Regions from separate parts of the Pseudoduganella albidiflava genome, predicted to be linked through region 3. Evidence: predicted binding sites of a transcription regulator. Region 3 holds the regulator's gene; each other region holds the start of a gene.
What was found. Region 3 encodes sigma-54, which starts transcription at its own class of promoters, with help from an activator protein. Its sites were predicted from a motif close to TGGCANGNAANCTGCTTT; they were not measured.
Positions count from the first base shown of each region.

Region 1 (4,378 bases), 1.9 Mb from region 3:
CGACCCAGGCCGGAATGGTCCGGTCATGCTCGCGCGCCGGTACATACACCAGCTTGCGCTGCGAGGCGCGCGTCTTGGCCTGCGGGATCTGCACGCCGTACGGCAGGTGCCCGGTGAGCATGTGGTAGGCCAGCACGCCCAGGGAAAACACGTCGGAACGCACGGTGCCCTGCTCGCCCAGGAAGTACTCCGGAGCGGCATACAGCGCCGCGCCGGCCAGCGTGAAGCCGGGCACCTCGGGCGCCATCTCCAGCACGCCGGCCACGCTGGCCGAGCCGAAGTCGATGATCTTGGCGGTGCCGCTGCGGTCGATCATCACGTTTTCGGGACGGATATCCTGGTGCAGCATTTCCAGCCGGTGGAAGGCGCGCAAGCCCTTCGCCACCTGGGCAACGATGCCGCGCGCCGCGTCCAGTTCCGGCTTGCCCCGGTCGCGCAGCCATTGCGCCAGCGTCACGCCTTCGATGTATTCGGTGACCAGGTAGACATAGCTGCGCTGCCGCTCGTGCACCACCGGTTCGCTCACGTGCGGACTGACGATGCGCCGGGCGATCCATTCTTCCATCAGGAAGCGTTCCAGGTAGGCGGGGTCGTCGCGCAGGTCGATGGACGGCGTCTTGATCGCCACGGATTCGCCGCTGGCCACGTCGAGCGCCAGGTAGATGTGGCTGCGGCTGCTGCCGTGCAGCGTGCGCATGATGCGGTAGCCGTCGAATTCGCTGCGCGGTTCGAACAGCGGGGGGAATGGCAGTTCGGCCATGCGCTGCAGCAGTTCGTCCGCCGCGTGCGCCTGCAGCGTTTCCACGCGCACCAGCTGCACGGTGAGGTTGTCGCCGCTGCCGTTGGCCAGCGCGCGCGCCACCAGCAGCCTTGCCGCTTCGTTCAGGTCGGGGCCGGACGACAGTGCCTCGCTCACTTCCGCCGCGGACACGTATTCGTGCACGCCATCGCTGGCCAGCATGAACAGGTCGCCTGGCCGCACTTCCACCGCGCGGTAATCGATCTCGAGGTGCGCGTCGACGCCCAGCGCGCGCGCCAGGTAGCTCTGCCCGGGCGACACCCACACGCGATGGTCCGTCGTCAGCGGCTCCAGCGCGCACCCTTGCGGCCCCGCATGCACGCGGATGATGCGCGTATCGCCGATGTGGAACAGGTGCGCGGTGTTCGACTTGATCACCATCGCCGACAGCGTGCACACGTAGCCGCGGTCCTTGTCGTAGCGCCCCTGGCCCTGCTGGGTCTGCGCATACAGCCAGGAGTTGGTGGCCGCCAGCACGCGCTCGACGGACGTCTTCACCGACCAGGCATCGGAGGTGCAATAGTAATCCTCGAGGAAGGCGGCCACCGCCGTTTCGCTGGCGATGTGGCTGACATCGCTGCTGCCGATGCCGTCGGCCACCGCCAGCGCGGCGCCCTTGACCGACAGCTGCGGCTCGTGCGGCACATAGCTGCCGTGGAAGTCCTGGTTGACGGCCTTGCGGCCGGCATCCGTGTGCTGGCCGATGGACAGCGTCAGTCGGGTGGGCATGGTAAGAGAAGGATGCCGGCCGCGCGGGCGGCCGGCATCCTGGGTCGGCGATGCAGGCGGCTGGCTTGCATTCAGTTGGATTTACCTCGGTTGAATTTACCTCGGCTGGCTTTGCCTCAGTTGAACTTACCTTAGTTGAATTTCCGTTTTGCGCCGGTGCGCACGTGCGTGGAGTACAGCGTGAGGCCGGTGAAGGCCAGGCCGCCCACCAGGTTGCCCAGCACGGTCGGGATCTCGTTCCAGATCAGGTAATCCATCACCGTGAAATTACCGCCCATCATCATGCCGAACGGGAACAGGAACATGTTCACCACCGAGTGCTCGAAAGCCATGAAGAAGAACAGCATGATCGGCATCCACATCGCCAGCACCTTGCCGCCCACGGTGGTCGAGACCATCGCGCCGACCACGCCCATCGATACCATCCAGTTGCACAGCATGCCGCGGATGAACAGGGTCAGCATGCCGGCCGCGCCGTAGGCGGCATAGCCGGTGGTCCGGTTTTCGCCGATGTGGGCCACGGTCTGGGCGATCTTGCCGCCGTCGGTGTTGAAGCCGAAGGTGAACATGTAGGCCATCAGCACGGCCACCGTGAAGGCGCCCAGGAAGTTGCCGAGGAAGACGATGCCCCAGTGTTTCAGGATGCGGGGAATCGTCACGCCCGGGCGGCGGTCGATCCAGGCCAGCGGGGTCAGCACGAACACGCCGGTGAGCAGGTCGAAGCCCATCAGGTACAGCATGCAGAAGCCCACCGGGAACAGCATGGCGCCGATCAGCGGGACGCCGGTGGCCACCGTGCAGCTGACGGCGAACACGGCCGCCAGCGCCAGGATGGCGCCGGCCATGTAGGCACGGATCAGCGCGTCGCGGGTGGCCATGTAGATTTTCGATTCGCCCGCGTCCACCATCTTGGTCACGAATTCGGTTGGGACCAGGTATGCCATGCTTGCTTCTCCTTAGGTTCGGTCGGTGAGCTTGCGCTCTTATGTGTGGAATACCTCAGGATGAGCAAGAAGCGGGCCAGAACCATGGGAGGGGCAGGCGGTGCTTGCCCGGCAGGGAAGGAACGCCCGGCCGGCACCTGGGCGGCATAGGGCAAAGCGCACGAAGTTGGGCCGCCACGCCATGCACTGGTGCGGCGCTGCACCAGCCGGGACCGCGATGCGCGATGGCGGCGCATCGCGCCGAACAAAGTCCATTCGGCCGCTGCCCGACGGCGGTGCGTTCCGCGGCCCTGCACGATGATCGGCCCCCATCCGGGAGCGTGCGCCTGTCCGTGGTGCGTTACGGGGGCCTAGGCGGCCTGGGCCTGCGTCACCGAACGGGGCAGCGTGATCACCACGGTGGTACCGCTGCCCGGGGTGGATTCCACGCGAATGGTACCCTTCAGGATGCCCGTGACGATGTTGTAGACGATGTTCATGCCCAGCCCTGAACCGCCCTGCCCCATCCTGGTGGTGAAGAAGGGATCGTAGATCTGGTGCAGCGTGCGGTCGCTCATGCCCACGCCATCGTCGGTGAAGCGCAGTTCGGCCATGTCCTCGCCCAGCGGGCGGGCGGCGATGGTGACCAGCCCATGCGGCCGGCCCTCGAAGGCGTGCAGCAGCGCGTTGTTGATCAGGTTGCTGAGCACCTGGCTCACGCTGCCCGGGTAGGAATCGAAGTCGAGGCTGTCCGGCACGTCGACCCGGGCGGCACAGCCGGCGCGCCGCAGCTGCGCGGCGAACGTGGCCAGCGTGTCGCGCACCACGTCGGCCAGGGCGAACGGGCGGCGCTGGTCGGACGCCTGGTCCACCGCCACCTGCTTGAACGAGGTGATCAGGTCGGCCGCCTTGCCGAGCGAGCCGGCGATGATGCCGCAGGCGGTCTTCGCATCGTCGAGGTGCGCCTCCAGCGCCGAGCGCCGCACGCCCGGGCCGTCCAGCTGGCGCCGGAAATCCGTCACCATGTCGCCCAGCGCGGTCGCCGTCAGCAGGCTGTTGCCGATCGGCGTATTCAGTTCATGCGCGATGCCAGCCACCAGCGCCCCCAACGAGGCCATCTTCTCGGACGTGACCAGGGTATCCTGGGCCTGCCGCAGGCGGTCCAGCGCATCGGACAGTTCGCGGTGCGCCGCGTCCACCTGCGCCTTCTGCCGCGCCAGCTCGGCCAGGCTGTTGCCGAGCGCCGCCTCGGTGCGGCGCCGGTCGCTGATGTCGCACAGCACCCAGACGCAACCCTTGTCGGGGGCCTGCCGGTCCAGCATCCGCCCGTTGACGATGCACCACATGCTGCCGCCATCGCGCCGCGCCAGCTCCAGTTCGCGGTGCATGCGCTGGCCGCCCGGACCGCACACGAAGGGATCCGGCCCCGCGTGCCCGTGCTGCACCAGCGTGGCCGTGGGCCGTCCCGCCAGCGCCCCGTGCGGATAGCCCAGCATCTCTTCCATGCCGCGGTTGCAGCGGATGATGCGGCCATCGGAAAACAGGCCGATGCCGACTACGGCGCTGTCCTGCAGGGCACCCTGCTCTTCCAGCGCGGCGCGCAGCGTCTGCGCCAGCGCCCGGCGCCGCTGCAGCGTGACGAGCAGCACGCCGATGAGCGCACTGATCAGGAAGCCGCAGCCGCCGATCAGCCAGATCGTGCCCTCGTCGCGGCCGTAGCGCGCGCCATCGTAGCCGGCCACCTGCACCAGCCAGCGGCGCTGGCCCACGTTCAGCACCGCCTTCGACAGCAGCCCGGGCACCGTGGTGCGTGCTTCGCGCCTGCCGCCCAGCTTTCCGGCACTGTCGAACATCAGGCCATCGATGGCCGGCGCGAGCCCGGCATCGTCCTGCATGTAACCGGTATCGTGGATCACCACGTGCAGGT
Region 1 covers NZ_CP036401.1:809,014-813,391, reverse strand. Annotated here, with positions in the region: gene EYF70_RS03460 (bifunctional protein-serine/threonine kinase/phosphatase) at 1-1,528, opposite strand, end outside; gene EYF70_RS03455 (formate/nitrite transporter family protein) at 1,660-2,472, opposite strand; gene EYF70_RS03450 (CHASE domain-containing protein) at 2,823-4,378, opposite strand, start outside.
Region 1: EYF70_RS03455 (formate/nitrite transporter family protein) is a predicted target of sigma-54. The motif match lies at 2,534-2,551, and genes of this name have one in related genera.

Region 2 (4,378 bases), 440 kb from region 3:
ATCGCCAAGATCCAGTGGAGCAAGGTCGAACTGCGCGACCCGGTGAAGGCGTACAACAAGTACGACATCGCCAAGGTCGGCGAGCTGATGCCCGGCTTCGACTGGAATGCCTACCTGGCCGCCACCGGCATCCAGGGCAAGGCCACGTATGTGATCGTCAGCCAGCCGACCTATTTCCAGGCACTGGACAAGGTGCTGGCCGATACGCCGATCGATACACTGAAGGCCTATGCGCAGTGGCAGCTGATCCACGAAGCCGCACCCTACCTGTCGAAAGCCTTCGTCGACGAGAACTTCGCGTTCTACGGCACCACGCTGTCGGGTGCGACCGAGAACCGGCCGCGCTGGAAGCGCGCCGTCAGCTCCACGGAAGCGGCGCTGGGCGAAGCGATCGGCAAGGTCTATGTGCAGCAGCACTTCCCGGCCGAATACAAGGCGCGCATGGAAGTGCTGGTGAAAAACCTGCTGACCGCGTTCCGGCAAAGCATCAATACGCTGGACTGGATGACGCCGGCCACGAAGAAGGAAGCGCAGACCAAGCTGGCCAAGTTCACCACCAAGATCGGCTACCCGAACAAGTGGCGCGATTACTCGGCGCTGACGGTCAAGCGCGACGACCTGCTGGGTAATGTGCAGCGCGCCAACGAGTTCAACTACAACAAGGAATTGAACAAGCTGGGCAAGCCGATCGACCGCGACGAGTGGCTGATGACGCCGCAAACCGTGAACGCCTACTACAACCCGGAAATGAACGAGATCGTGTTCCCGGCCTCGATCCTGCAGCCGCCATTCTTCGATCCCAAGGCGGATGACGCGGTGAACTACGGCGCGATCGGCGGCGTGATCGGCCACGAGATCAGCCACGGCTTCGACGACCAGGGCGCCCAGTACGACGGCGACGGCAACCTGCGCGACTGGTGGAGCCCGGCCGACCACAAGAACTTCAAGGCCAAGACCAGCCAGCTGGTGGCGCAATACGGCGCCTACAGCCCACTGCCGGGCTATAGCGTGAACGGCGAGCTGACGCTGGGCGAGAACATCGGCGACAACTCCGGCCTGGCCGTGGCGTACAAGGCCTACAAGCTGTCGCTGAAGGGCAAGAAGGCGCCGGTGATCGATGGCCTGACGGGCGACCAGCGCTTCTACATGGGGTGGGCGCAGGTATGGCGCATGAAGATGCGTGAACCGGCGCAGATCGTGCAGATCAAGACCGATCCGCACGCTCCTGGCCAGTTCCGCGCCAACGGCACGATGCGCAACCAGCCGGGCTTCTACGAAGCCTTCAAGGTGAAGACCGGCGACAAGATGTACCTGGCGCCGAAGGAGCGCGTGATCATCTGGTAAGCGTGCTTGTGTGAAAAAGGCCCGCCCGCGCGAACCGCGGGCGGGCCTTTTTACAATGTCAGCGCGATCAGGAGCGTGCGCGCCGCGTGAACGTCAGGCCGAGCAGGCCCAGGCCCAGCAGGGCCAGCGTGCCCGGTTCCGGCACGTCGGCTTGAGCCAGCTTGAACTGGCCGCCGTTACGCACCAGGAACTCGCCCGGCTGCGCATTGGGCGAGTTGCCGCCCAATGCCGAGACGATATCCTGGGTATCCGCGTTCGGCACGCATCCCGGCGGCGTTCCCGGGCCGCAGTTGCCGTTGTTGACGCTGGCGTTGGTGGTGACAAAGCCCAGTGTCGTGCCGAGCGGCAGCGCATTGCCGGCCGAGTCGAGCCACACGCCGGTGGCCAGGTAGGTCGCTTCGAATTCCAGTGTCAGCGGGCCATTGCTGGATGGCGTGGCATCCGGATTGACCGAACCGGCGCTTTCGCCGAACGGCGTGGCGAGCTGGGCAAAGCTGGCGATCAAGATGCCGGAGTTGGCGCCGCGCAGCGGGGCACCAGCGCCGGTGGAAGTGCCCCAGGCATAATCGACACCGGCCGAATCGCCGGCATTGTTGTCATCCACCCCATCGTAGTAGTAGATGTCCAGGCGGCCGGTGTTGGTGAATGTCAGCTGGCCCGACGCCAGGTCGCCGTTGCCGGTGCCGTTGTAGTAATGCGCGGTGATCTGTTGCGGGTTGCCGGGACCGAACAGGCTGCCGCTGAAGTTGAAGATGCCGGTGTCCGTGAACGTGAAGTTCGGGCCGGGATTTCCCCCGCCCAGGTTGGTATTGATGTAGCTGTGGCCGTCGATCGACAGGTCGGTGATGCCGTTGATGACGGGTTGGGCTCCTGGCAAGTCAAGCTGCCAGTTCAGCAGTTGCGTTTCCGCCGTGGCGGGCAATGCCACCAGCGTCGCGGCCACTGCCAGGCCGGCGAACGCTGTTTTCAGATACTGGGTATGGAACATTTTTTTCTCCTGTGAGGACAATTTTGCGGGGCAACGACTGCCGGTCGTACCAATGCAGAAACCATGCCACAGGATTTATCTGACTGATTCTTAAGACTTAACCTATACCGTTAGTTACTTTCCTAAAGCTACTTGTAAAAGCCTTCGACACTATCGGTTACGCATCAGTGTTGACAGGGGACGGCGATGCGAACGCGCATCGGGGGCGGGACCAGCGCCGATACGCCCCATATAGACGGGCGAGGATGCTTCGCCCACCAATGCGCGGGTTTCGCGCGCAAGGATCTCGGCCATGCCCAACAGCTCGGGCACCTTGGAAAAGCCGCGCTTCTGCTGCACGTAGCGGGCGAAGATCAGTGGTGTCATCTCGGGCTGCATGAACAGGCCAAGGTTTGTCAGGGTCAGCCAGAAACGCTGCACGGCACGCCCTGCTGCCACGTAATCGTCGATCGTTTGCGCCGGGACGTGGGCGTGGATGACGTAGTGGGCGGCGCATGCCAGGCCCGGTGCCAGGTCCATCTGCATGCGGGGCAGGGCAGTACCCAGCAGCGCATTCATGCGTGCATTGCGTTCCCAGCTGTGCATTGCCCAGCGCATCAGCTTCAGCGTCATCCGGTCGACACCCAGTGCCTGGTCCGGCACCTTTTCTTCGCTGTGGCGCCGGCCCCAGTCGATGATGCGGCGATGCGTTTGGTAGGCTTCCGGCATCAGCAGTCGAAGTTTGGCGTTGCGAAACATCAGCCGCGCCGCCCGCCACCGCTCGGTAAACGATTCCAGCCATTGAATGTGATAGCCGGGGCCGACGGCGGCCGCCATTGCCGCCTTCTCGGTATCGGACAGGGGGCGGGTACTCATCCTGCGGCGCTGCACGGTCCGCTGTTCGATGGCCGGGATCAGCGGCGATGGCTGGACGGTTGCGTCGGCAACGAAGTTCACGTCGAAGACGGGCGCTTCGAGCGGCGACGCCGGATCGCGTTGCGCATCGGCCCGCAATCCGTGGCCGCTGGCCGCGATGGCGATGGTCTCCAGCAGGGCGCCGAACGAAATCTGGCTGGGGTGCCCGTCCAGGTCATATACGCAATGGTCGCGCGTATCGGTGCAATGGACCCGCACGGCCGCGTCGCCGACAAGTTCGAAGCGCCAGTCCTGGGTGTTGTCGCCGCTGGGCGCCCAGCGCGCCTTGTCGAGAATGGCGAGTACGGTGTCACGGCTCATGACTGCTCCAGGGTTTGTTCGATGCGGCGGCGTGCCTTGGCGATGACGAAGCGCTGCCATGGATGACGGTTGCCGCCGGGGCGCCATGTCTTGACCAGCTTGTCCCGGAAACCGTCGTAATGCATGCCCCGCGGCGCGGCGATCACATCACCCCGCTTGAGCAGGATCTTGATGGCTTGCACACCCACGATGGCCGCGCAGAGCTGGCATGCCATGATGGTCGAGGGGCCTCGGCGCTCGGCCAGGTTGAGTGCCTCGGGCATGACCAGGTATGGCCGGTGCAGTGCGGCCGGTGCCAGGCCGACCAGGAAACGGACCGCCTTGCCCAGTTCATCCTGCCCCTTCCAGCCGAAGTATTCCTCGAACGACATCCGGCCCGGCAGGAAATTCAGGTTCGCCACGCCCATGCCCAGCGGCGCGGCGGTAGTGGCCGGAATCCGCAGCCGCGTGCAGGCATCGAATACCGCTTCGCGGGCGTCGAAGGCGAAGAAATCAAGCCCATCGACATACAGGTCGACGCCATCGAGGAATTCGTCGGCATTGGTGGCATGGACACCCTTTGGAAAGATGCGGATATCCACTTCCGGGTTGATATCACGGGCCATGCGTGCCATGACCTCGGCCTTCGGCTGGTTCAGCGTGGATACCATCGCGCCGGCCTGGCGATTGAAATTGGGGACATCGAACGTGTCGAAGTCGGCAATGTGAAAGCGGGTGATGCCCAGGCGCACAAGTGTGAGCAATTCACCGCCACCGACGCCGCCCACACCAGCGATGGCGACACGCTTGCCGCGCAGTGCCTGCTGCTCGTCCGGCGTGACCCAACCGATA
Region 2 covers NZ_CP036401.1:6,759,957-6,764,334, reverse strand. Annotated here, with positions in the region: gene EYF70_RS28050 (M13 family metallopeptidase) at 1-1,344, shown strand, start outside; gene EYF70_RS28045 (PEP-CTERM sorting domain-containing protein) at 1,412-2,332, opposite strand; gene EYF70_RS28040 (nitroreductase family protein) at 2,483-3,547, opposite strand; gene EYF70_RS28035 (ThiF family adenylyltransferase) at 3,544-4,378, opposite strand, start outside.
Region 2: EYF70_RS28045 (PEP-CTERM sorting domain-containing protein) is a predicted target of sigma-54. The motif match lies at 2,384-2,401, and genes of this name have one in related genera.

Region 3 (4,378 bases):
GGCGCCGTACGGACGGCGCCTGGAAATGGACGCCCGCATGTGCACGGCGATCGCCATTTTTTTCGCATTCGCCGCGGCGAATACCTGCCGCAGCCGCGCCACGTGTTCGGGCAACTCCAGCTGCACGTCCGAATTCCCGAAATGCAGCTTCAAGCCATGCTTCAGGTCGGGCAGCGCGGCGCAGCGCTCCAGTTCTTCCAGCGCATAGTCCTTCAGCGGGTTGATGCTGCAGAAAGCCAGCAGCCGGCCAGGATACAGCGCGGCCTGGGCGCCATTGAAGTCGTTCTCGGCGCGCACCTTCGCAAGCTCGTCCTCGATCTTGCGCGCCGGGCTTCCCCATACATAGGCGACGGACAGCAGCACGGCACGCCGGATGCCGGCGGTATCGAGCAGCGCGACCAGATCCTTCGCCGTGATCACCGAAGGCCCGCCGGCGCCGGTATCGAGCAGCCGGGCCATCGCCGGGCTGAACAGGTGCTGGTGGTGGTCCACCAGCGGAGCGTCCACCGGCGGCGCCGCGGCCTGCGGTGCGGCAACCGGTGCATCATGGGCCCATGCGGGCAGCGCAAGCGCTGCGGCGGCGGCGGCAGGCAAAGCAAGGAAATCACGGCGTTTCATGGCAGGCTCACAGGTGGCGCAACGGATGGGCCCATGCGGGCCATGCGGGCTCGAAGAAGCGGGCCACGGTGTCATCGCTTACCTCCTCGAGCGATGGCGGATTCCAGCGGGGCGCATGGTCCTTGTCGATCGCCAGCGCACGCACGCCTTCGATCACTTCGCCATGTTCGAACGCACGGCGCACCAGGTTGCGCTCCATGCGCAGGCAATCGGCGATGCCCATCGTGGCGCCACGCCGCAGCATCTCGGCTGTCACGCACTGCATCAGCGGGGAACGCCGCGCGATCGCGGCCAGTGCGTTCTGCGCGAACGGATGATCGTCGCGGCGCAGCGAAGCAACGATGCCGGCCACCGAGCGGTGCGCGAAATGGTCGTCGATCAGCGCACGGTGCGCCTGCAGCTCCGACGGCCCCGCCTCGCCGCGCAGCGGCCGGGCGAACATGGCGACCGCTTCGCGCAGCCCGGCACCCGCCGTGGAGCCGACCAGGTCGGCCAGCAACGGCAGCTCGGCGGCGGGAACATAATGGTCGGCCAGCCCGCAGTACAGCGCATCGGCGGCGCCGATCGCCAGCGCCGTCAGCGCGAGATAAAGGCCCAGCTTGCCGGGCGCGCGCGACAGGAAATAACTGCCGCCCACGTCCGGGAACAGCCCGATGTTCACCTCGGGCATTGCCAGCCGTGTGCGGTCGGTTACCACGCGCACGCCGCATTGCGGGCCGCCCTGGGCGATGCCCATGCCGCCGCCCATCACCACGCCATCCATCATGGCCACGTACGGCTTCGGGAAGCAGTGCACCAGGTAGTTCAGCGCGTATTCCTCGGTGAAGAAATCCTCGACCTGGGCGCTGCCGCCCTGCGGAGTGGCACCGCCGGCGGCATGGAAGAAGCGGATGTCGCCGCCGGCGCACAGCGCCTTGTCGGTGCTGCTGCGGATGACTACGGCCGCGATGTCATCGTCGTCGCGCCAGGCCAGCAACGCGCCGGTGATCGCCCGGATCATGTCGAGTGACAGCGAGTTCAATGTCCTGGGCCGGTCGAGCGTGATGAAGCCGGTGCCGTTACGCACCTTGGTATGGACGTGGTCGGTCATGGTGTCTCGCATCGTTGTCGTTATTGGCCTCATTCTAGCCATGGATGCGGCGTGTGTGACGTAAACCTTGGACCCGGACGTAACAAAGGGCGCATCGCGCGCCCTTCTGTTGTAGCGGTTGCAGCGGTGGCAGAACCGGAGCAGTTCTGCCACCGCGACCTGCGCCCGTCGTTATGCGGGCGATGCGGGGATCTCGGCCTCGCTCAGGTGCTTGATGGTTTCGTGGTTGTGGTTCTGCACTTTATCCTTGTGCTTCATGACCTGGCGGTCCAGCTTGTCGATCAGAGTATCGATGGCCGCATACAGATCCTGGGCGACACTTTCAACGAATACGGTCTTGCCCGACATGCGCAGATTGATTTCGGCTTTCTGTCTTTTCTCTTTCTCGGTGAGATTATCTACACTCAGGATCACACTTACATCGATCAGCTGATCGAAATGGCGTCTAACGCGTTCCAGCTTGTTCTGCACATACTCGCGAATGGCAGGGGTAACGTCGATATGGTGTCCACTGATGGTCAGATTCATACACACACTCCTAAAGAAGATATAACAGGTTCGTGCGTTATCCGCCAAAACAGGCAAGGCGGCGCAGAGGAACCCAAGCACTACCAGGATTTGCCGCAAGGGCTTGCAAAGGGGTTTGCAAATGCGCTTGCAACGAGCTGCTATAGCGATTTGCGGAGGCTGACCGGGGGAATTTTCAATGCTTCGCGATATTTGGCAACAGTGCGTCGCGCAATCACCATGCCTTGTTCACCCAGCATGTCCGCAATCTTACTGTCGGATAAAGGGTTCTTCGGGTCTTCGGCTCCTGTGAATTGCACGATCAGCGCCCGTATCGCAGTCGAGGATGCTTCCCCGCCAGCTTCGGTTGCAACGTGGCTGCCAAAAAAGTACTTCAACTCAAACATGCCATGCGGCGTCAGCATATATTTTTGAGTTGTTACCCGAGAGATAGTACTCTCGTGTAGGCCCAGTGTATCAGCTATTTCACGCAACACAAGGGGCCTCATTGCCACCGCGCCATGCGAGAAAAAGTTCTTCTGCCGTTCGACGATGGCCTGCGCCACGCGGAGGATCGTGTCGAAGCGCTGGCGCATATTCTTGATCAGCCACTTTGCTTCTTGCAGCTGTGCATTCATCTGCGTTTCGCCCTTGCCCTGCTTGAGCAGGCTGGCGTACAGCGCATTGACACGCAGGCGGGGCATCACGTCGTTGTTCAACGTGACGATCCAGCCGTTGCGCCCCCGCTTTACCACCACATCCGGTACCACGTAGTCTGACACGTCGGCCGCGAAGGCGGCGCCCGGATGCGGATTGCATTGGCGGATCACGGCCTGTGCTTCGCGCAGGTCTTCGTCGTCGCAGTCGAGCGCCTTCTTGAGCTTGTTGAAGTCGCGCTGGGCAAACCACTGCAAGTGTTTTTCAACGATGCACAGCGCCATGCGCCGCGTGACCAGCGGCACGCCGGGCATGCGCCGGATCTGCAGCGCCAGGCACTCGGACGCGTTGCGCGCGCCGATGCCCGGCGGATCGAAGCTCTGCAGCAGGTTGAGCGCGGTGCGCAATTCGCCGATCTCGATTTCCAGCTCTTCCGGCATGCGCTCGTGGATCTCTTCCAGGCTTTCCTCGAGGTAGCCGTTATCGTCGAGCGCATCGATGATCAGTTCCACCAGGCCCCGGTCGCGCGCCTCCAGCACGGTCACGCGCATCTGCTCCATCAGGTGCTCGCGCAGGCTGCGGTGGCTGGCTTCCAGCTGGGGACGGGAATCGTCGTCGTCCGGGCCCTTGCTGCTGCCGGCACTGCTCCAGTCGGTATCGCCGGCGCCGGTATCGAGGCCTTCGCCTTCGCCGCCATCGAACGGCTCGGGTTCCGGCGCGGCGGGCGTATCCTGCGGCGGCCCGCCTTCCGGTGGCGCCTCGCCGGTCCCCTGCGTCGTGTTGATCGCGCCATCGGCCAGCAGGCGCACCGAGCGGTCGAGCGGATCGTCGAGCCGCTCCAGCAGCGGGTTATCGGTCAGCAGCTGTTCCAGTTCCTGGTGCAGCTCCAGCGTGGACAATTGCAGCAGCCGGATCGACTGCTGCAATTGCGGCGTCAGCGCGAGGTGCTGGGAAGTACGCAGTTGCAAAGACTGTTTCATGGCTGATTAGGAGCTGGTTGAGGTCTGGTCAAGGCCGCTCACATGCGGAAATGTTCACCCAGATAGACACGACGTACGGACTCGTCGGCGATGATGTCGTCGGGCCGGCCGGAAGCCAGCACACTGCCCTGGTTGATGATATACGCCCGGTCGCAGATGCCCAGCGTTTCCCGCACGTTATGATCCGTGATCAACACGCCGATGCTGCGCTCCTTCAGGAAGCGCACGATGCGCTGGATCTCGATGACGGCGATCGGGTCGACGCCGGCAAACGGCTCGTCCAGCAGCACGAAGCGGGGATTGGTCGCCAGCGCGCGGGCGATCTCCACCCGGCGCCGTTCACCGCCGGACAGCGACAGCGCCGTGTTCTCGCGCAGCTTCTCGATCTGCAGGTCGGCCAGCAGCGCGTTCAGCCGCTCGTCGATCTCCGCCCTGGTGAGCGCCTTGCCGTTTACCTTCTGGATCTCCAGCACGGCACGGATGTTTTCTTCCACGGTCAGCTTGCGGAACACCGACGCTTCCTGCG
Region 3 covers NZ_CP036401.1:6,320,421-6,324,798, forward strand. Annotated here, with positions in the region: gene EYF70_RS26290 (amidohydrolase family protein) at 1-618, opposite strand, end outside; gene EYF70_RS26295 (enoyl-CoA hydratase/isomerase family protein) at 626-1,708, opposite strand; gene hpf (ribosome hibernation-promoting factor, HPF/YfiA family) at 1,880-2,236, opposite strand; gene EYF70_RS26305 (RNA polymerase factor sigma-54) at 2,377-3,852, opposite strand; gene lptB (LPS export ABC transporter ATP-binding protein) at 3,891-4,378, opposite strand, start outside.